Regions from separate parts of the Achromobacter sp. CF-sbj1-Ac2-l genome, predicted to be linked through region 1. Evidence: predicted binding sites of a transcription regulator. Region 1 holds the regulator's gene; each other region holds the start of a gene.
The links. Region 1 encodes HrcA, which represses chaperone genes, less so after heat shock. Its sites were predicted from a motif close to TTAGCACTCNNNNNNNNNGAGTGCTAA; they were not measured.

Region 1 (7,579 bases):
CCGCCACCGCCCATGCCCGCGGCGTTGGGATCGACGCCCGCGTGGCCGTAGCGGTCGTACGCGGCGCGCTTCTGTTCATCGCCCAGGACCTCGTAGGCTTCCTTGGCTTCCTTGAACTTCTCTTCGGCTTCCTTGCTGTCCGGATTGCGGTCCGGATGGTATTTCATGGCCAGCTTTCGATAGGCCTTCTTGAGTTCGTCGTCCGAAGCGTTTTTCGCCACGCCCAGGACGTCGTAATAGTCGCGTTTTGCCATGATCGGTGGGCTCGGGGGAGAGCCTTCTTTTCAGTGCTACAGAATGAGTTCGCCCGGTAGGCGGATTTCTCCGGCTACCGGGCGGCAGAGGCAGGTCAGCGCCCGGCCATTATTGGTCGCGCTTGACTTCCTTGAAGTCGGCGTCGACGACGTTGTCGTCCACCGGCTTCGCGTTGTCGGCGGCCTGCTGCTGGCCGGCCGCTTGCTGCGCCTGCATGTCGGCGTACATCTTTTCGCCGAGCTTCTGCGAGGCGGTCGACAGGGCTTCGACCTTGGCGTCGATGGCGGCCTTGTCGCCGTCCTTCAGCGTGTCTTCCAGCGCCTTGATGGCCGCTTCGATGCTTTCCTTCTCGGACGCCTCGAGCTTGTCGCCGTACTCGGTCAGCGACTTGCGGGTGGCGTGCACCAGCGCATCGGCCTGGTTGCGGGCCTGGGCCAGCTCGGCGACGCGGTGATCTTCCTCGGCGTTGGCCTCGGCATCCTTGACCATGCGCTGGATCTCGTCTTCCGACAGACCCGAGTTGGCCTTGATGGTGATCTTGTTTTCCTTGCCGGTGCCCTTGTCCTTGGCCGACACGTGCAGGATGCCGTTGGCGTCGATGTCGAACGTGACTTCGATCTGCGGCATGCCGCGCGGCGACGGCGGGATCCCTTCGAGGTTGAACTCGCCCAGGGCCTTGTTGCCCGCGGCGATTTCGCGCTCGCCCTGGAACACCTTGATCGTCACGGCCGGCTGGTTGTCATCAGCGGTCGAGAAGGTCTGCGAGAACCGGGTCGGGATGGTCGTGTTCTTCTGGATCATCTTGGTCATCACGCCGCCCAGGGTTTCAATACCCAGGGACAGGGGGGTGACGTCCAGCAGCAGCACGTCCTTGCGGTCGCCCGACAGCACGGAACCCTGGATGGCGGCGCCAGCGGCGACGGCTTCGTCGGGGTTCACGTCCTTGCGCGGATCCTTGCCGAAGAATTCCTTCACCTTTTCCTGGACCTTGGGCATGCGGGTCATGCCGCCGACCAGGATCACGTCGTCGATGTCGGAAACCTTCACGCCGGCGTCCTTGATGGCCACGCGGCAGGGTTCGATGGTGCGTTCGATCAGTTCCTCGACCAGCGCTTCCAGCTTGGCGCGCGTGATCTTCAGGTTCAGGTGCTTCGGACCGGAGGCGTCGGCCGTGATGTACGGCAGGTTGATCTCGGTCTGCTGGCTCGACGACAGCTCGATCTTGGCCTTTTCGGCGGCTTCCTTCAGGCGCTGCAGGGCCAGCACGTCCTTGGACAGATCAACGCCTTGTTCCTTCTTGAACTCGCCGATGATGTAGTCGATGATGCGCTGGTCGAAGTCTTCGCCGCCCAGGAAGGTGTCGCCGTTGGTCGACAGCACTTCGAACTGCTTTTCGCCATCGACGTCGGCGATTTCGATGATGGACACGTCGAACGTGCCACCGCCCAGGTCATAGACGGCGATCTTGCGGTCGCCCTTTTCGGTCTTGTCCAGGCCGAAGGCCAGCGCGGCCGCGGTCGGCTCGTTGATGATGCGCTTGACTTCCAGGCCGGCGATGCGGCCGGCGTCCTTGGTGGCCTGGCGCTGGCTGTCGTTGAAGTAGGCCGGCACCGTGATGACGGCTTCGGTCACTTCCTCGCCCAGGTAGTCCTCGGCGGTCTTCTTCATCTTGCGCAGCACGTCGGCCGACACTTGGGGAGGCGCCATCTTCTTGCCGCGCACTTCCACCCAGGCGTCGCCGTTGTCGGCCTTGACGATGGCATAGGGCATCAGGTTGATGTCCTTCTGCACCGCCTTTTCCTCGAACTTGCGGCCGATCAGGCGCTTCACCGCGTACAGCGTGTTCTTGGGGTTGGTCACCGCCTGGCGCTTGGCGGGCGCGCCCACCAGGGTTTCGCCGTCGTCCATGTAGGCGACGATCGAGGGAGTGGTGCGGGCGCCTTCGGCGTTTTCAATGATCTTGACCTGACCGCCGTCCATGACAGCCACGCAGCTGTTGGTCGTGCCCAGGTCGATGCCAATAATTTTGCTCATGGTCGGGTTACCTTGGATAAATCTATGAAATTGGAGAGAAATTTCCTGTCCCCACATAACTGGGGCTGCCCACAGGGTTTTTCAAGACGCCTGGCTGGAATTTTCCGCCGGGGTTTCCTGCAGGCGCCGGATCGCCGCCGTGAACTGGGGCAATCCGGGCCAACCGGTGATGCGGCCGAGCCGTTTTCCGGCACGGTAAAGCACAAAAGTGGGGACACCATGCAGGGAGAAGCGGCGTCCCAGGGGTTCGTCGGCGTAGACATCGGCCTCGAACCAGGTCAGGCCCAGGCCCAGCAGGGTGTCCTGGTGCAGCAACGCCGCCTGCTTGAAAAGATTGCAGTTATAGCAATCCTGGCCCCACAGGAACACGCAACGCAAGTCCGATCCCGGCGCCTGGACCACGGCCTCGTCGAATCCCGCGGTGTCGACATGCCGCATGCCGAACACAGCGAAAACCTGGGCCGGATCGAACCTGGGGTCGGTCATGGCGCGCGGTCCGGTCAGCCTTGGCCGGCGGACACCACCACCAGGGCCGGACGCAGGGTGCGGTCGGCGATGGCGTAGCCCTTCTGCAGCAGTTGGACCACGGTGTTGGCGGGCTGTTCGGCCGGAATCGAAGAAATGGCTTGGTGCAGGTGCGGATCGAACTTGTCGCCCTGGACCGGCGCGATTTCCTTGAGCATGTTGCGCTCGAAGGCGGCCGCGAGCTGCTTGAGGGTGACCTCGACGCCTTCGCGCAGGGTGTCCACGGTCTGGTCGGCCTGGGCCAGCGCGGCCTCCAGGCTGTCCTTGACCGGCACCAGGCTTTCCGCGAACGACTCGATGCCGAACTTGCGTGCCTTGGACACTTCTTCCTGGGCACGGCGGCGCACGTTCTCGGCCTCGGCGCGGATGCGCAGAAGCTGGTCCTGCTGCTCATTGACGGTAGCCTGGGCCGCGTCCAGTTGGGCGCGCAACTCGTTCAGCTCGGCCTGCGCGGCGTCCTGGCCGGCGGGGGCCGCATCGGCGTCGTCGCCGAATCCGGGCGTCTGATCTACAGGCTCGTTGGGTGCCGTCATGGGGAATCCTCCAAAAAGAATGGCTTTCGCAGACATGAATGGGGGCCAATACCCCTATTTCAAGCCCGGGAAAGCAAATATTCCCCGTCGCGCACCGCCGGGGCAACCGGCAGCCACCCATGAAAATCCGGAAAGTCGTGCCTGAAAATCGGCTCCAACCACGAAAATTCCGGCAGTCGGCATTTTCGACACTCCGGACGATGTCAGGGACAGGTCATTTCTTGTGCGGCTGCGCCGGGGCGGCGGCGTCGCTGGCGGGAAAGCTCTCTTTCAGGGCGCGGTCGACGCGTGGATCATCGTCCGGTTCCGGATTGATCGCGATGGGATCGCTGGCGGGGAAGGTTTCGGCCAGCGCCTCGTCCAGCTCGTGCTCGACCTGATCCTCGTCCACCGGGGAGCTGACGTCCCCCTTTTTCACAACTTTGCCCGTCTTGGGATCATGGTGCATGCGCCCTCTCCTTCAAGTCCGTGAATGTGTGGGCCATCCCCGCAAGTGGCGTTCCGCCAGGGTGGCCAACCCTGCGATCCAGGCCGGATCATCATTCAGCGCCGGGATGTAACGGAACTGCTTGCCGCCCGCGCCGAGAAAGGCGTCGCGGCACTCCAGGCTGATCTCTTCCAGGGTTTCCAGACAGTCTGCCACAAATCCCGGACACACCACATCCACCTCGGTGACGCCCGAGGCGGCCAGCGCCTTGAGGGTCGGTTCGGTGTAGGGCTCGAGCCAGCGGGCCGTGCCGAACCGGCTCTGGAAGGTCACCTCGATCTGCTCGCGCGGCAGCGACAGGCGCTGCGCCAGCAGCCGCGCGGTTTCCATGCAGTCGCGGTAGTACGGGTCGCCCAGCTCGATGGAGTAGCGCGGCAGGCCATGGAAGCTCATGACCAGCTTCTGCGGTTTGCCATGCTCGCGCCAGTACGCTTCGATGCTGGCGGCCAGCGGATCGAGATAGATGGGGTCCTCGTGGAACCGCTTGATGAAGCGCATTTCCGGCTGGTCGCGCAGCCGGCCGGCATGTCGCGTGACAGCATCGACCACCGTGGCGGTGGTGCTGGCGGCGTATTGGGGATAAAGCGGCACGGTCAGGATGCGTTCGCAGCCCTGCGCCCGCAGGCGCGAGATGGCGTCGGGAATCGACGGGTTGCCGTAGCGCATGCCCAGCTCCACCACCGCCTCGACCCCGGCCGCGGTCAACGCGGCCTGCACGCCTTCGGCCTGGCGGCGGCTGTAGACCATCAGCGGCGAGCCGTCCTTGAGCCAGATGCCGGCGTAACGCGGCTCCAGTTTCTTGGGACGCAGCGTCAGCACCAGGCCGTGCAGGATCGGCTTCCACAGATAGCGCGGAATCTCGATCACACGCGGGTCCGACAGGAACTCGCCCAGGTACTTGCGGATGTCCTTCCTGCCCGGTGTGTCGGGCGTGCCCAGGTTCACCAGCAGCACGCCGACCTTGCCCGGCGCGCGCGGCGGCGGGTCTTCATTGAAAGGGTCGTCCTGCTCGGCTTCGGGCAGGTAGCGTTCAGGCCAGAGATACTTGAACAGGCGAAGAAACACAAAAACTCCCCTTCCTCCGCGAGGAGGATGTCGGTTCGAATGGAACTACTGGTTGTGGCTGAGGGCGTTGGACAGCAGACGCGCCGTGATGTCCACGATGGGAATCACGCGTTCGTAGGCCATGCGGGTCGGGCCGATCACGCCGAGCGTGCCGACCACCTTGCCGTCCACGCCGTAGGGCGCGGTGATGACCGAGACTTCTTCCATCGGCACCAACTGGGAATCGCCGCCGATGTAGATCTGCACGCCCTGCGCGCGGCTGGACACGTCGAGCAGTTGCAGCAGGTCGGTCTTCTTCTCGAACAGCGAGAACATCTTGCGCAGCCGGTCCATGTCGGAAGCGATGTCGGTGACGTCCAGCAGCTTGCGCTCGCCGGAGATGACCACGGCATCGCCGTCCTCGGCGGCCTCGGCACTGGCCTCGACCGCCGCCTGCATCAGCCGCGAGATGTCTTCGCGCAACTGCGCCAGTTCGGTGGACAGGGTGCGCCGCACCGCGTCGAAGGACTTGCCGGCGAAGTGGACGTTGAAGAAGTTGCCGGCCTCCAGCAATTCGGCCTCGGCGTAGTCGCGCTGCACGAACAGGATGCGGTTCTGCACGTCGCCGTCTGGCGTGACGATGATCAGCAGCACCCGCTTGTCCGACAGGCGGATGAATTCGATCTGGCGGAACACCTGGGCGCGCTTGGGAGTCAGCACCACGCCGGCGAACTGGGTCAGGTTGGAAAGCAGCGCTGCGGCGGCATTGACCGCGCGGGTGGGCTCGGCCGCGGCCAGCATCTCGCCCATGTTGTGCGGTTCGAGCTGGTAGGACTGCACCGCCAGCAGCGAATCGACGAACATGCGGTAGCCGCGGGGCGTGGGAATGCGCCCCGCGGAGGTGTGCGGACTGTGGATCAGGCCCAGCTCTTCCAGGTCCGCCATGACGTTGCGGATGGTGGCGGGCGACAGATCGAAAACCTTCGATAGCGTCCGCGAGCCGACTGGTTGCCCATCGGCGATATAGCGTTCGATCAACGCTTTCAGTAATGCGCGTGCGCGGTCATCCATAGCGGCTATTTTAGGGAATCTTTTCCAATTAAGGCGATTTTTGTCCCGCAAGCCAATATGCGGCCCCATATAATCGGCTAACAGGCCCGATTCCGGACCGATTTCGCTTTTTCTGATTCGCCTTGCCACCATGCACTTTCCTACCGTCGCGCTGATCGGCAGATACCAGGACGCCGGCCTGGCCACTCCGCTAAGGGCGCTCGCGCACGCGCTCACGCAGGCCGGGCGGCAGGTGCTCGTCGATGCCGACACGGCTCGCAACACCGGCCTGACGGAATACCCCGTCGCCACCTACGCGCAGATCGGTCAGGACGCCTCGCTCGCGGTGGTCATGGGCGGCGACGGCACGGTGCTGGGCGCCGCGCGCCATCTCGCCCCGTACGGCGTGCCGGTGGTCGGCATCAACCATGGCCATCTGGGCTTCATCACCGACATCCCGGTGCAGGACGCGCATGGCGCCCTGACGCGCGTGCTGGAAGGCAACTTCCAGATCGAGGAACGCATGCTGCTCGAAGGCAGCGCCTGGCGCGGCGACCAGCAGATGTACGCGGCCTCGGCGCTGAACGACGTGGTGCTGAACCGCGCCGGACGCGGCGGCATGATCGAAGTGCGCGTCGAACTGGACGGCGCCTTCATGTACACCCAGCGCGCCGACGGCCTGATCATCGCCACCCCCACCGGCTCGACCGCCTACGCGCTGTCGGCCAATGGCCCGATCCTGCACCCCGGCATGAACGCCATGGTGCTGGTGCCGGTGGCGCCGCAGACCCTGTCCAACCGCCCCATCGTCATTCCGGACACCGGCGTGCTGAACATGACGCTCACCGCCATGGGCCGCGTCGAGGTCGGCGCCAGCGTGCATTTCGACATGCAGACCTGGTCCGACCTGCAGCCCGGCGACCGCATCGTCGTGCAGCGCGCGCCCTACACCATCCGCTTCGTGCATCCGGAAGGCTACAGCTTCTTTTCCACCCTGCGCCGCAAGCTGCACTGGAACCTGATGCCGCAGGCCACCGACAACGTAGAGTAGTAAGCGCCCCGACATGCTGCGCACCCTGCACATCCGCGACTTCGTCATCGTCGAGCAGACCGAGATCCATTTCGGTCCCGGCTTCACCGTCTTCTCCGGCGAGACCGGGGCAGGAAAATCCATCCTCATCGACGCGCTGGCGCTGGCGCTGGGCGAGCGCGGCGACGTCAGCGTGCTGCGCGAAGGCGCCGCGCGCGCCGACATCACCGCCGTCTTCGACACGCCGCCGGCGCTGCGCGCCTGGCTTGCCGGACGCGAGATCGATGCCGACGATGAACTGGCCCTGCGCCGCGTGATCGACGCCCAGGGCCGCAGCCGCGCCTACATCAACGGCACCCCGGCCACGGTCGCGCAATTGCGCGAACTGGGCGACAGCCTGGTCGACATCCACGGCCAGCATGCGCACCAGAGCCTGATGCGTGCGGAGGCTCAGCGCGACCTGCTGGATGCGCATGGCGGCCACGGCGACCTGCGCCAGGCGGTGGGCCAGGCCTGGAAGCAATGGCGCGCGCTGGCGCGCCAGTTGGAATTGGCCGAAAAGGACGCGGCGGGCCTGGCCGCCGAACGCGAGCGGCTGCAATGGCAGGTCGACGAACTCGA
Region 2 (7,579 bases), 890 kb from region 1:
CGGCCAGGGCCAGGGCCAGCGACACCGCGCCGCGCAGGCCGCCCCAGAGCATCACCACCTTGTAGGGATTGCTGACCTTGGTGCCCAGCTTGGTCAGCCCCAGCAACGGCAGCAGCCCGAACACCACGATGGCCCGCGCCACCAGCGTCGCCACGAACACCACCGCCACCAGCACCAGTTCCTGCCAGTCGGCGGCCGCCATCAGCTTGGGAATCAGCATGGCCGCGAACAGGAAGATGAGGGAGTTGGCCCAGAAGCCGAATTGTTCCCAGGCGCTCGACAGGTATTCGAAGGTGGTCGGCGACATGCGGGTGCGGCCGGTCGACCCCACCACCAGGCCGGCGATCACCGTGGCGACCACGCCCGACACGTTCAGGTAGTGCTCGGAAATGAAGAAGGACAGGTAGGCCAGCGTCAGCGTCAGCGTGATCTCGGCCGTGGGAAAGCCGCGCAGCCAGGCGAACAGGAAACAGGCCAGCCGCCCCATGGCGAAACCGGCGATGCCGCCGCCGATGAAGTGCACAATGAAGTCATTGAAGATGCCGCTGGCGGTCAACTCGCCATGGCCGCCCAGCACGGCCAGCAGCACCGAGTACAGGGCGATCGACGCGGCGTCGTTGAACAGGCTTTCGCCTTCGACCAGCGTGGTCAGGCGCTTGGGCGCGCCCACTTCGCGGAAGATGCCCACCACCGCCACCGGGTCGGTGGTCGCCACGATGGCCCCCAGCAGCAGGCAGACCACCAGGCCATAGGGCGAGATCGCGTCCAGCGTCACGCCCACCACCACCGTGCACACCACCACGGCGACGATCGCCATCATCAGGATCGGGCCGATGTCGTCCATCAGCCGCCGTACGTTCATGGACAGCGCGGTTTCGAACAGCAGCACTGGCAGGAACACCATCAGGAAGGTCTCGGAGGAAATCTCGAACCGCTCCAGCGAATCCAGGAAGTCGCCGATCCAGCTCGGCGCCCAGCCATGGACGTGCACGATGATGCCCAGCAGGCAGCCGACGATTGCCAGCAGCACCGAGTAGGGCAGCTTGAGGCGGCCAGCCAGCGGCGGCATGAAGCACACCAGGGTCAACAGCCCGGCCAGGCCGAATACGAGAAAACCTACATCCATGGATAACGCCGCGTCCCGATCATGAAGCTTGTGAGAAGTTCCACAAGAATAGCGGGTTTTCCAGTCGATTCCGGCGAACGGCTATTTCCGGCGCACGTTTCGTTACCCCGATCGGGTGGGGCGATACGCGCCGGGACATGTTTTTTAGGTAAGGTAGGAGCCCGTGCAGAAACTTCGCAGGAGCCGCACTTGGCACGCGTCCATACCCTGGCCCGGCGCACCGACGCCCCAGCCATGCTCGTCCAGTTGACCGATTGCCACCTGTTCGGCGAGCCGGACACCGTGATGCTCGGCGTCAACACCGATGCCAGCCTGCGCGCCGTGCTGCGCCAGATCGAGGCCGACGGCAAGCACCCCGACCTGCTGCTGGCCACGGGTGACCTGTCCCAGGACGGCGAGCCCGCCGCCTACCAGCGCCTGGCCGCCATCCTGGGCGCCGCGCCGGCGCTGGAGGGCGCCCGGATCCGTTGCCTGCCGGGCAACCACGACCTGCCTGTGGCGATGCGCCATGAACTGCCAGAATGGTCGGTGCCCGTGACGGACGTGGGCGCCTGGCGCGTGGTTTCGCTGGACACCACCGTGCCCGGCTCCAACGCCGGCCACCTGCCCGACAGCCAGCTCGATCTGCTGGAAGCGGCGCTGGCCGAGGCGCCCGGACGACACACGCTGCTGGCCATGCACCACAACCCGATGCAGATCGACAGCCACTGGCATGATTCGATGATGATCGACAACCCGCAGGCGCTGTTCAAGCTGTTGGCGCGCTGGCCGCAGGTGCGTGTGCTGCTGTGGGGCCACGTGCACCATGAGTTCGACCGCCGCCGCCACAACCTGCGCATGCTGGCCACGCCCTCCACCTGCTTCCAGTTCAGCATCCGCGACGGCAAGCATGTGGTCGACAACCTCGCCCCCGGGTATCGCTGGATCAAGCTCTACCAGGATGGCTCGATGGCCACCGGCGTGCGGCGCGTGCAGGACGCCCTGTGGCATGCAACGCAGCCCGGTCCGGCCAGCGCGCAGGCGGCCTGAACGGCCCGACGCGTTTCGCGCGCGCAATAAAAAACGGGGCACCATATGCGTGGTGCCCCGCAAGCATCCGTCTCATAGGGGAGGGGAAAGAGGAGAAGCCGAGACGGATGACAAGACTGCCAACCAAAGTTTGCGGTCTACGTGAAGTTAGGCGGGGCGCACTGCATTAAGTTTCTGAAATCGGCGGTTATTTCGCGGCGAATTTGTATCAATTTATTGGTGCGACGCGACAATGGCCGCCACGGCCCCTTCCCTGGGTCTGGGCGGTCGGCGGCGTAAATGGAAAGGGCCGCGAATCGCGGCCCTGGGCATGGATGCGGCGGGAAATCAGGCGGCCAGGTTGCCGCGCATCTTCTTCAACGCGGCGGCCTCGATCTGGCGGATGCGTTCGGCCGACACGCCGAATTCCTGCGCCAGCTCGTGCAGCGTGGCGCCGCCGTCGTCCTGCAGCCAGCGGGCCTCGACGATGCGGCGCGAACGCGGGTCGAGTGCTTCCAGCGCGCTCGACAGGCCCGAGCTCTGCAACTGGTCGCGGGCGGCGCGTTCCAGCACGCGGGTCGGCTCCTGGCGGCCTTCGTCGGACAGGTACGCGATGGGCGCGTAGCTGTCGTCATCGTCGTCCTGGTTCTCGAGCGACATGTCGCGGCCGGACAGGCGCACTTCCATTTCGCTGACATCCTCGCGGCGCACGTTGAGTTCGCGCGCGATGTGATCGACCTGTTCCGGATCCAGCGTCTGGCCGTCCGGCCGCATGCTGCGCAGGTTGAAGAACAGCTTGCGCTGCGCCTTGGTGGTCGCCACCTTGACCAGCCGCCAGTTGCGGATGATGTATTCGTGGATTTCGGCCTTGATCCAGTGCACGGCGAACGACACCAGGCGCACGCCGCGCTCGGGGTCGAACCGCTTGACGGCCTTCATCAGGCCGACATTGCCTTCCTGGATCAGGTCGGCGTGGGGCAATCCATAGCCCAGGTACTGGCGCGCGACCGACACCACCAGGCGCAGGTGCGACAACACCAGCTCGCGCGCGGCGCCCAGGTCTTCGCTGTCGCGCAGGCGGCGGCCGAGTTCGGTTTCGCGTTCGGCCGACAGGACCGGCAGGCGGTTCACGGCCGAGATGTAGGCATCGATCGTGCCGAGCGCGCCCGGATTGGCGATGGCCAACGCCAGAGCGTTGCCGGACGTGGCCAACGAGGTACTGGGTTGCTTCATTGCGGCGGTCTCCGGAAAGCGAAGGGGTAAAGACATGGATTCGATGTTAGCACTCTAGTAAAGGGAGTGCTAATTCGACTATTGCGACGCGTCAAAGTTTCCTCCACGCGATGCGACCCCATTTTAAATTCCGACCTGCCCGCAGGGCCATCCGCCTTGCCGGGCAGGCCATCACACGGCTCCGGACGCGTTGGCTACCACCCCAGCCGCTTCAGTCCCGCCGCGGTGGCCTCGCCATCCGGGCGTACGAACAACGCGCCGCGGGGATCCATATAGACCTGGTATTTCGCGCCATCGAACAGCGGCATGTAGGCCGCGCTGCCAAATTGGACATCGACGAAGGGAAACCAGTTCGGGAAGCTCTGTTTGAGCGACCCCAGGTCCGGCGCCGGCCAGTCGTCCAGCGCATGCACCGAACGCGTCGCCGAGGCCTCGCGCGCGGCGTCGCTGTAGCGGCCGGACAGGCGCTCCAGGCGATACAGCGGCGACACGCCCGCCATCAGGGCCGGCAGGCGCCAGCGCACCACGCGGGCGTCGATCTGCCATTGGTCGCCATACAGCACATATTGCTTGGCGCCCACGCCCGGCGCGGCGGCGCTGACCTGGAACTGGCCTTCCGCCTGCTGGCGGACCTCGATCCGGGCCACCGGTTCGTCGGTGGTCAGCTTGAAGAACTGGACCAGCGACAACGCCAGCAGCCCCGACACGCCGCCCAGCAACAGCAGCAACAGGCCGAACACGCGCCGCACGGGGCGGAACTGGAAGGTGCGCCGGCCGCGCTCGTCGCGCGGGCCGCCCTTGCCCAGCAGCATCGCCAGGCCCGGCAGGAAGACGACCACCGCGGCCAGCAGAATCCAGACGAAGGGAGCGATTCCGTTGATCAAATCAGCCGATCCTATGCAAAGGGCGCCGCGGCCAGGGGCCGGGCGGGAGCCGCCGCGGGCCTGCCACGGCAGGCCGCCCAGTATAGAAGCGAGGGGTCAGGCGACCGGCTTTCCAAGCCGCTCGACGTGAAACCGGATGTGATCCTCGATGAAGGTCGAGATGAAGTAATAGCCATGGTCGTAGCCGTCCTGGCGGCGCAGCACCAGGGGCTGGCCGGCGCTGGCGCAGGCCGCCTCGAATACCTCGGGATACAACTGCTCGGCCAGGAACTGGTCGGCGGTGCCCTGGTCGACCAGGATGCCGCCGGGGAATGGCTGGCGCAAGCCGCGCATCAGGGCCGAGGCGTCGTAGGCGGCCCAGTCGTCGCGGTTCTCGCCCAGGTAGGCGCCGAACGCCTTCTGGCCCCACGGGCACTGGCTGGGCGCGGCGATCGGGGCGAACGCCGAGACCGACCGGAACTTGCCCGGGTGACGCAGCGCCAGCACCAGCGCGCCGTGACCGCCCATCGAATGGCCGAAGATGCCGACGCGCGCGGCGTCGCCGGGCAGGGCGGTGGTGACGATGCCATGCAGCTCGCGGGTCACGTAGCTATCCATGCGGTAGTGGGCGCGCCAGGCCGCGGTGGTCGCGTCCAGGTAGAACCCAGCGCCGGTGCCCAGGTCCCAGCTCTCGTCTTCGCCCGGCACGTTGGCGCCGCGCGGACTGGTGTCGGGCGCCACCAGCATCACGCCCAGTTCGGCGGCCAGGCGCTGGGCGCCCGCCTTGATCATGAAGGTTTCCTCGGTGCAGGTCAGGCCGGCCAGGTAGAACAGCACTGGCACCGGGCCGTGCTCGGCCTGCGGCGGGACGAACACCGAAAACCGCATCGGCAGGCCGATCTCGGCCGACTCATGGCGGTAATAGCGCTGCGAACCCCCGAAACAACGATGCTGGGAAATGAGTTCCAGGGAGGCGGGCATGGGAGGTCTCCGGGTCTGAGGCTGAAGAAAATTCGGTCGGAATTAGGGTATATCCACGGTACGAGGATCCGTCGCCGAATGTTAACCTGCCCGAATCGGAGTCCTTTCCACAAAAAGTAGCGATTCCGCGCCCATATTGTGATCGCGGGGCTTGACCAGCGTTCACCGTGGCACTATTTATATACGTGAGAGAAGACAACCCGTTCTTCTGGAAGCGCAAGCCCTGACACTATGGCCCGTCTGCCCCGTCTGTACGCCCCTGGGCTGCCCCAACTGGTGCAGGCCAATTTCATTCAGCCGCTGGCGGCGGCATCGCAGCCCGCCCCGGCCGATATCCTCAATCAGCTTGCCACGTGGCTGGGCGAATCGGCCCAGCGCCACCGCGTGTCGGTGCATGGCTGGCTGCTCGCCAACGACCGCATCCTGCTGCTGGCCACCCCCGCCGACGAGGAAGGCCTGCCGCGCCTGATGCAGACGCTGGGCCGCAACCTGGCGGCGCGCCTGCGTGGCGGTCGGGTGTTCGCCGGCCGCTATCGATCCGCCCTGCTCGAGCCCGGAGCCTGGGTTCTGCCCGCGCTGGTCTGGCTGGAAACCTATCCGGTGCGCAGCGGCGCGTCGCAGGATCCCGATTCCTGGCCTTGGTCCTCGGCCTCCAGCCATACCGGCAATACCACGGCCGCGCCGGCGCAGTGGCAGTCCGACCATGCCGACTACTGGGCCTGCGGCAACACGCCCTTCGACCGCCAGGCCAACTACCGCAAGCGCCTGCAGGACGGCCTGTCGCGCGAGGAAAGCCAGCGCATCGACCAGGCTGTTTCTGGCCAGTGGGCGCTGGGCGGCCCGAGCTTCATCGCCAGCCTGGCCCATACCGCCAGCCGCCGCGTGGCCCCGGGCCAACGCGGACGGCCGCGCAAAAAGCCGGCCGCGCCGGCCGCCGCCGAGTCCGGCGGCGATACCGGGGGGGCCGCGACGCCGGCGTCACCGCCATCCAACGGAACCTCCGGAAGCGGATCATCCTCCTGACCAGGCGCCTTCGGGCGCTTTTTTCATGCCGCCGCAATCTCCGAGGCGGCAGGATCGCGTGCGTTCGCACGCCAGCCGAGAGGCGCCGACCGGCCTCCGAATTCGCCAAAAAGCATCACAATAATTGGGGACAAAACATGGCGAAATCGAGGGATTCACCCCCTTGAGGCCCGTGCGGGTCGGCGCACCGTCACCGCAAGCCTTGATTGGTGCGGGCCTTGTTATGTCCCCATATTAATGCTCTATGACGGTGCAATGAATAAATTAGGGTCGCACCCCTTATGTTTCTATTGCACCCTACTGCCTACGGGGGTATTGTCCGTTCCTGCACTGCAACATTAGAACGCAGTCTTACTGCGGAGCGCGCCATGCCCCAAATCACCCCGAACGAATCCTGTCCCACCCCCAAGGCGACCCCGATCGATGCCAGCCGCATCGGCCTGCCGCCGGCCCAGGGCCTGTACAACCCCAAGAACGAGCATGACGCCTGTGGCGTGGGCTTCGTGGCGCACATCAAGGGCAAGAAAAGCCACGCCATCATCCAGCAGGGCCTGAAGATCCTGGAAAACCTCGATCACCGCGGCGCGGTGGGCGCGGACAAGCTGATGGGCGACGGCGCCGGCATCCTGATCCAGATCCCGGACACGCTTTATCGCGACGAGTTCGCCCAGCACGGCATCACCCTGCCGCCGCCCGGCGAATACGGCGTGGCGATGGTGTTCCTGCCCAAGGAAACCGCCTCGCGCCTGGCCTGCGAACAGGAACTGGAGCGCTCGGTGCGCGCCGAGGGCCAGGTCGTGCTGGGCTGGCGCAACGTGCCCGTGGACGTCGACATGCCGATGTCGCCCACCGTGCGCGACTGCGAACCCGTGATCCGCCAGTTGTTCATCGGCCGCGGCGCCGATGTGATGGTGCCCGACGCGCTCGAACGCAAGCTGTACGTGATCCGCAAGACCGCCAGCCACGCCATTCAGAACATGCACCTGGCGCACGGCAAGGAATACTTCGTGCCCTCGGCCTCGGTGCGCACCGTGGTCTACAAGGGCCTGTTGCTGGCCGACCAGGTCGGCCGCTACTACCGCGACCTGGCCGATCCGCGCACCGTGTCGGCGCTGGCGCTGGTGCACCAACGCTTCTCGACCAACACCTTCCCGGCCTGGCCGCTGGCCCACCCGTACCGCATGATCGCCCACAACGGCGAAATCAACACGGTCAAGGGCAACTTCAACTGGCTGCGCGCCCGCGAAGGCATGATGCAGTCGGCCGTGCTGGGCGACGACCTGAAGAAGCTGTACCCCATCGTCTATGAAGGCCAGTCGGACACCGCCACGTTCGACAACTGCCT
Region 3 (7,579 bases), 2.1 Mb from region 1:
TGTGTGCGCGTGCGCGCGGGGGTCGGCGCGGCCGTCAGCCAGAACATCACCGATCCGGCGCTCGGGCCCATGGCCCTGGACCTGATGGCGGCCGGGCAGACGCCGGCACAGGCATTGGAGCAACTGCGGCAGCGCCCGTTCATCGACTATCGCCAGTTGATGGCGATCGACGCCAGCCATCCACCCGCCATTTTCACGGGCGCCAGCGCGCTGGGCACGCTGGCCGCCGTGACGGGCGAGCATGCCGCGTGCGCCGGCAACATGCTGGCTTCGCCCGGGGTGCCGGGCGCCATGTTGGCGGCCTTCGAACAGGCCGAGGGCGTGCTCGCCGAACGCTTGATGCAGGCCCTGCTGGCCGGACAGGCCGCCGGCGGAGAGGCTGGGCCAGTGCATTCGGCCGGCCTGCTGGTGTGCCAGGACCTGGACTGGCCGATGGTGGATCTGCGCCTGGACTGGGTGGAGGAGAGGCCGGTCGAGGCCCTGTATGCGGTCTGGAAAGTCTATGAGCCACAGATTCCCGCCTATCTGACCCGCGCCCGCGATCCGCGCGATGCGCCGAGCTTCGGCGTGCCGGGAGACCTCTGAACGGGACGACGGCGGCGATGGAGGAAATCCTTGCCCGGGGTCGGCGGCTGAGGGGATACTTTGCAAGCACCCGCCCGCCCTGGCCGGTTTTCTGAATCCGCTTCCCCACCGCACCATGCTCAATCGCATTTCCCTCCGGCAGATGGAGTACTTCGTGGCGACCGCCAAGCACGGGAGCATCGCCGCCGCCTCCGCGCAGATCCATATCTCGCCGCCCTCGATCTCGGCTGCCATCGCCCACATCGAGGCGGAACTGGGGGTGCAGTTGTTCGTGCGGCATCCCTCCAAAGGGTTGGCGCTCACGCCGCTGGGCACGCAGGTCATGCAGGAATGCGAAGACCTTCTCGAACGCGCTTCCAGACTGTACGAGATCGCCTCCAATTCCAATGACACCATCCAGGGCGTGCTGCGCGTGGGCTGCTTCCAGCCGCTTGCTCCCATGATCGCGCCCGAGGTCATCTTCGGCTTCTCGCGCGCGTTCGAGAAGGTCGAACTGCACATGGCCGAGGGCGACCAGCAGGAGCTCATCAACCGCTTGCATCTGCTGGAAATCGATCTGGCCATCACCTACGACCTGCAACTGGGCGACGAGATCCACTTCGAGACGCTGGCGCACATGCCGCCGCACGTGCTGGTGAGCGAACTGCATCCGCTGGCGCAGCAGATTGCCGTGACGCTGGACGAACTGGCCCAACTGCCGATGGTGTTGCTGGACCTGCCCATGAGCCGCGAATACTTCCTGTCGCTGTTCGCCAAGGCCGGCCTGGAGCCGAACATCGTGGCGCGTTCCCGATCCGAGGACGTGGTGCGCTCGATGGTCGCCAACGGCATCGGCTACGCGCTGTTCAATGTGCGCCCCAAGTCGAGCCAGTCGCTCGACGGCAAGCGCCTGGTCCGGCTGCGGCTGGCGGGCGAGCACCGGCCGATGCTGCTGGGGCTGGCCACCTATCGGCCGATGAAGCCCTCGCGGTTGACGCAGGCCTTCATGCAACGTTGCCGCGCCTACATTTCCGATCAATACATTCCGGGCATGAGCGCGGCCAGCTTCTTCGATCCCTATATCTCCGGCCCGGCCGACGCCCCGCCTTCTTCCTGAGTGCCCCATGAGTCGTCTTCTCCCGCCCGACAGTCTGGCCCTGCTGCGCGAATTGATCGCGTTTCCTTCCATCACGCTGACTTCCAATGCGAGCCTGATGGACCGCGTGCAGGAGGTGCTGGAGCAAGCCGGCATCGCCTCGATGCGGGTGCCGGATCCGCGGGATGCGACGCGCTGCAATCTGTACGCCAGCGTCGGCCCGAGCGATGTGCCCGGGATCCTGTTGTCGGGCCATACCGACGTGGTGCCGGTCGAGGGCCAGCCCTGGACCACGCCGCCTTTCGAAGCGAGCGAGCGCGACGGCCGGCTGTACGGCCGCGGCGCCGCCGACATGAAAGGTTTCGTGGCCTGCGCGGTGATGGCCATGGCGCGCGCCGCGCGACGCCCGTTGAAGCGTCCGTTGTCGCTGGCGCTGTCGTTCGACGAGGAGATCGGCTGTGTCGGCGTGCGCCACCTGCTGCGCGAGCTGGAGGGCCTGGAGCCGCAGCCACTGTTGTGCGTGGTGGGTGAACCCACGCTGATGCAGATCGGGACCGGCCACAAGGGCAAGGCGGCCTATCGCGCGCATTGCTGCGGGCAGGCGGGCCATTCCGGCCTGGCGCCGCGCTTCGTCAATGCCATCCATACCGCCACCGACCTGGTGGGCGCGCTGCGCGACGTGCAGCGCGAGCTGGCCGAGCAGGGCCCGCGCGAGGAGGGCTACGCGATTGCCTACTCGACCGTGCATGCGGGCACCATCCGGGGCGGGACGGCGTTGAATATCGTGCCGGCCGATTGCGAGGTGGATTTCGAGATCCGCAATGTGGCCCAGGACGAGCCGCAGCGCATCCTGGCGCGCGTGCTGGAACGGACCCGGGCGCGGATGCGCGAGGCGCAGCCCCTGGCCGACGCCGCGCTGCCCGATATCGTGCCGGGCAACGCCTATCCGGGCCTGTCTGTGCCGCCGGATTCACCCGCGGTGCGCCTGCTGGCCTCGATGCTGCCGCCGGGCACGCCATGCACCAAGGTCGCCTTCGGCACCGAGGGCGGGCTGTTTGGCCAATTGTGGGCGCGCACGTCGGTGTTGGTGTGCGGCCCCGGCAGTATCGAAGTGGCCCACAAGGCCGATGAATACGTCGAGATTTCGCAGATCGAGGCCTGCGACGCCATGCTGGCGCGCCTGACCGATTACCTCTGCGGCTGACGGCGGCCCAAAAAAGAAAAACCCCCGGGGCGAAGGTCCGGGGGTCTTTCGGGGTACTGCATTCCCCGGCCGAAGCCGGGGAGGCCATGCAAGGGAAGCGGGACTTAGAAGTCCATGCCGCCCATGCCGCCCATGCCGCCGGGCATGGCCGGGGCAGCGGGCTTGTCTTCGGCCAGTTCCACAACGGCGGCTTCGGCGGTCAGCAGCAGGCTGGCGACGGAGGCGGCGTTCTGCAGGGCGGTGCGGGTCACCTTGGTGGGATCCAGCACGCCTTGCTCGACCAGGTCGGTGTACTCGCCGGTCGCGGCGTTGTAGCCGTAGTTGCCCTTGCCTTGCAGCACGGTGTTGACCACCACGCTGGCTTCTTCGCCGGCGTTGGTGACGATGGTGCGCAGGGGTTCTTCGACGGCACGCAGGATCAGCTTGATGCCGGCGTTCTGGTCAGGCGTGTCGCCCTTCAGGTCGGTGATGGCTTGCTTGGCGCGCAGCAGAGCCACGCCGCCGCCGGCCACAACGCCTTCTTCCACCGCAGCGCGCGTGGCGTGCAGGGCGTCTTCGACGCGAGCCTTCTTTTCCTTCATTTCGACTTCGGTGGCAGCGCCAACGCGAATCACGGCAACGCCGCCGGCCAGCTTGGCCACGCGTTCTTGCAGTTTTTCACGGTCGTAGTCGGACGTGGCTTCTTCGATCTGGATGCGGATCTGCTTGACGCGCGCTTCGATCGACTTGCTGTCGCCAGCGCCGTCGATGATCGTGGTGTTCTCCTTGCCCACTTCGATGCGCTTGGCTTGACCCAGCTCAGCCAGGGTGGCCTTTTCCAGCGACATGCCGGTTTCTTCGGAGATCACCGTGCCGCCCGTCAGGATGGCGATGTCTTCCAGCATGGCCTTGCGGCGGTCGCCGAAGCCAGGCGCCTTGACGGCGGTGGTCTTCAGGATGCCACGGATGTTGTTGACCACCAGGGTCGCCAGGGCTTCGCCCTCGACGTCTTCGGCGATGATCAGCAGCGGACGGCTCGACTTGGCGACTTGTTCCAGCACCGGCAGCAGGTCACGGATGTTGCTGATCTTCTTGTCGAAGATCAGGACGAACGGGTCTTCCAGCGCGGCGACTTGCTTTTCCGGGCTGTTGATGAAGTAGGGCGACAGGTAGCCGCGGTCGAATTGCATGCCTTCGACGACGTCCAGCTCGTTTTCCAGCGACTTGCCGTCTTCGACGGTGATGACGCCTTCCTTGCCGACCTTGTCCATCGCGTCAGCGATGATCTGGCCGATCGAGGAGTCGCTGTTGGCCGAGATCGAGCCGACCTGGGCGATTTCCTTGCTGGTCGTGACCGGCTTGGATTGCTTTTTCAGTTCGGCGACGGCGGCGGCGACAGCCTTGTCGATGCCGCGCTTCAGGTCGATCGGGTTGAAACCGGCGGCAACGTACTTCAGGCCTTCCTGAACGATGGCCTGGGCCAGCACGGTGGCGGTGGTGGTGCCGTCACCGGCGTTGTCGGAGGTCTTGGAGGCGACGTCCTTGACCAACTGGGCGCCGATGTTCTCGAACTTGTCCTTCAGTTCGATTTCCTTGGCGACGGAGACGCCGTCCTTGGTCACGGTCGGGGCGCCGAACGAGCGCTCCAGCACGACGTTGCGACCCTTGGGGCCCAGGGTGGTCTTGACGGCGTTGGCGAGGACATTCACGCCACGGACGATGCGCACGCGGGCGTCGTCACCGAACAGTACTTGCTTGGCAGCCATTTGTTAGCTTCCTTCGAAAATTCGTTTTGAGGCAGGGTTTACTGGACCACGGCGAGGATTTCGTCCTCGCGGATGACGAGCAGCTCTTCGCCGTCAACCTTGACCGACTGGCCGGCGTACTTGCCGAACAGAACCTTGTCGCCAGCCTTCAGGTCGACCGGCAGGATCTTGCCGTCTTCGGTCTTCTTGCCGGGGCCGACGGCCACGACTTCACCCTGGTCGGGCTTTTCAGCGGCGCTGTCGGGGATGACGATGCCCGACGCAGTCTTGCGCTCGTTTTCGAGGCGTTTGACGATCACGCGATCGCCCAGGGGACGCAAGGCCATGAGGAACTCCTGTTACTAGAGAAGAAAGTGAATGATCGGTTGGGCCCGGGAGGATTGTTAGCACTCACCGGAGTCGAGTGCTAATTATAGGGATGATGTGGTGGGGTTCAAGGGGGAGAGCGGTGGCTGTTACATATGGGGCGGGCGGCAATGCGTCTGTCGAATTCCATTGAGTTTGGAATTTGTGTCATCCAGTTTGGAACTTTCGCACCGTCTTTGATGAGCCGCACACCACAGTGGCAGCGCCGTGGGCACCTGCGTCCCCAAATACAAACATGTATTAATTTAACGCAAGTCGTTGAAAAATAAAGACTTATTGCGCGATGCGGGTTGGTTGGGATAGAGTTCAAACATCCCAACCCTGCACTTTTCTCGCCATGCTCTATGAGACCTTCGGATCGAAGCTTCGTCGGATGCGAGCTGCACGAGGCCTGACGACCAAACGGCTAGCCGACCTGGCAGGCGTGACCCCGTCCTACCTAACGCAGATCCAGAAAGGCAATCGGGAGCCCCCGGATGACTTGGTCGCACGCTTGGCGCGGGTGATGGGCCTAGAGAGCCAAGAGACGTCTGAGCTCGCACGCGTGCTCACAAAGGAACGAATCCTCAGAGCGATTAACAGATCTGGTACCGAGACGGCGGCGGTCGTACTTGCCGCTGAGATTCTGAAGACCGACGACGGCGTGTGCTCCGAGTCTGAGTACGAAGCATTGCGCGTGATCTGTTCCCTGTACTTAGCAAGGACTAGGAGTTACGCCGTGCGGGACACGCATTCGCTGCTGAACCCAGATGACAGGAGAGCAGTCATGTAGAAAAGAAAACGCCGATCAACTTTTACATTGACCGGCGTTGTCCTTCGGTTCGGAAACCAAAGGCTTAGACAACCCAAGTTTCCTTCCGCAGTGCAACCCAGTCAAGCAATTTTTCGATGAGCGACCGCTCGTCGGGGGCAAGTGTTGCCTTCAGGAGGAAAAGCATGCTGCTAGAACGCGGTAGGAAAGTGGTCACCCGGTCACCACATCGAAGAGTGGGGTACATCTCTTGCCCATGGCTTCAAGAGGAGCAGGTGGAATATGAAAGCCTGCTGGAGCTGAACTTTGCGCGTATTGCGTTGCTCTGCCCTGGGTTAGTGTCGATTCGATCCCAGCCCTTTGTCATCGAATTGCCCGGTGGCGCTAAGTACACGCCCGACTTCCGCCTGGACTTCGCCAGCAAGCTTGCTGTCATCGTCGAGGTGAAGCCGTCAAAGTTCGTTCGTCAGCATCAGGAAAATTTGGACACCGCAGCTGAACTGCTGCGAAGCCACGGATTCACTTACCTGATTGCAACCGAAGAGCAAATTAACAAAGACGGTCGCGATGCGAGGGCATCCGTTTACATCCGCTACGCCAGGTCTCACTACACCGACGATGTAGTGAGAGATGCACTGGTCAAACTCCAGGAGCCAGTTACTCCTGGTTCGATTGACAAGCTAGCCCAATGCGTCGGCTGCCCGCGAGAACTCGTCTTGCATCTGATTGGGATTCGGCGACTGACTGTTGGCCCGTCGTTGCTGCCGGATCAAATCTCCTTCCCCTCTGATCTTAAGGAGCTTCGCAATGGCGAATTTTGCCCTGCAAGTTGGCTTAACAATTAGGAAGGGCGGTCGGTGCTGGACGTTTGTTCGGGATTTGGGCGACAACACTATCCAGTTCGAGGACATTCATACCCGGGCTGTGACTACGTTCCAGGCGGCAGACCTCGTACGCGACATCATCGACGGCAAGTATGAGGTCTTGAGCCCCGCCCCATTTGCTCCAGCGCTCACGCATGAGCGCGCGTCAACGGGGTCAGGTGACGCGCTGGCTTCGCTAATCGGTAGGTTGACCGGCAGGCAAGGCCGAGAGATAGAGCGACGTGAAAGATACGTTCGGGCCGTCATAAAAAGCGGTATCAAGCCTGCAGCACGGTTGGAGATCTCGAGTGTAGTGGCGTCGGTGGTGCAGAGATTCCCAGACGAAAATCCACCCTCTGCTTCGACGGTGATCCGTTGGCTGCGCTGCTTCAACAATTCCGAGGGGAACGTGCTGAGTCTTTTGTCTGGAAACGTTCGCCGAGCCAAAGCAATCCGATTGGACGAGATTACAAGAGAGATCGCATGGGAGGTACTGCGCCAGAGCTATTTCGTCTTTCGCGGAAAGGGCGTGACGGCGGCGTATACGAGGTACCTGGCGAGACTCACGCAAATTGAGCAGCAACGGGGGTGTCGCCACATTGAGCCAATGAGTTTGTCGTCCTTTCGCCGACTCGTTCAATCGGTGCCCCGGTACGAGGCAGACAGAGTTCGGATGGGTGCCACCGCAGCAAACAATAGGTGGCGCCACGCGGTTGGCGGGGTCTATGCCACGCGTCCGTTAGAGCGTGTGGAGATGGACCACACCCTTCTTGATCTCTACGTGATTGATGATAGGCGAGGCATTCCATTGGGACGGCCAACATTGACGCTGGTCATCGACTCATTCTCGAAGTACATCTTGTCGGTGTTCATCAGCTTCGAGGGCGAGTCTCTTGGCAGGGTGTGCCAAAGCTTGAAGCTAGCTCTGAGACCGAAGGATGATCTTGTCCGCGCGGTAGGGGCAGAGCGCGAGTGGCTCACCCCAGGCCT

Region 2: rpoH (RNA polymerase sigma factor RpoH) is a predicted target of HrcA. The motif match lies at 3,414-3,440, and genes of this name have one in related genera.
Region 3: groES (co-chaperone GroES) is a predicted target of HrcA. The motif match lies at 4,993-5,019, and genes of this name have one in related genera.

Annotation. Positions count from the first base shown of each region.
Region 1 is NZ_CP199855.1:1,129,316-1,136,894, reverse strand. Features, by position in the region: gene dnaJ (molecular chaperone DnaJ) at 1-254, opposite strand, end outside; gene dnaK (molecular chaperone DnaK) at 364-2,289, opposite strand; gene ACUDCK_RS05260 (thioredoxin family protein) at 2,371-2,775, opposite strand; gene grpE (nucleotide exchange factor GrpE) at 2,790-3,347, opposite strand; gene ACUDCK_RS05250 (hypothetical protein) at 3,562-3,795, opposite strand; gene hemH (ferrochelatase) at 3,808-4,899, opposite strand; gene hrcA (heat-inducible transcriptional repressor HrcA) at 4,945-5,949, opposite strand; gene ACUDCK_RS05235 (NAD kinase) at 6,080-6,979, shown strand; gene recN (DNA repair protein RecN) at 6,993-7,579, shown strand, end outside.
Region 2 is NZ_CP199855.1:234,372-241,950, reverse strand. Features, by position in the region: gene ACUDCK_RS01120 (cation:proton antiporter) at 1-1,126, opposite strand, end outside; gene cpdA (3',5'-cyclic-AMP phosphodiesterase) at 1,316-2,155, shown strand; gene rpoH (RNA polymerase sigma factor RpoH) at 2,483-3,367, opposite strand; gene ACUDCK_RS01105 (hypothetical protein) at 3,562-4,251, opposite strand; gene fghA (S-formylglutathione hydrolase) at 4,348-5,211, opposite strand; gene ACUDCK_RS01095 (hypothetical protein) at 5,443-6,234, shown strand; gene ACUDCK_RS01090 (glutamate synthase-related protein) at 6,603-7,579, shown strand, end outside.
Region 3 is NZ_CP199855.1:5,306,461-5,314,039, reverse strand. Features, by position in the region: gene ACUDCK_RS24375 (DUF1028 domain-containing protein) at 1-585, shown strand, start outside; gene ACUDCK_RS24370 (LysR substrate-binding domain-containing protein) at 701-1,681, shown strand; gene argE (acetylornithine deacetylase) at 1,689-2,864, shown strand; gene groL (chaperonin GroEL) at 2,969-4,609, opposite strand; gene groES (co-chaperone GroES) at 4,648-4,935, opposite strand; gene ACUDCK_RS24350 (helix-turn-helix domain-containing protein) at 5,259-5,747, shown strand; gene ACUDCK_RS24345 (TnsA endonuclease N-terminal domain-containing protein) at 5,912-6,571, shown strand; gene ACUDCK_RS24340 (Mu transposase C-terminal domain-containing protein) at 6,534-7,579, shown strand, end outside.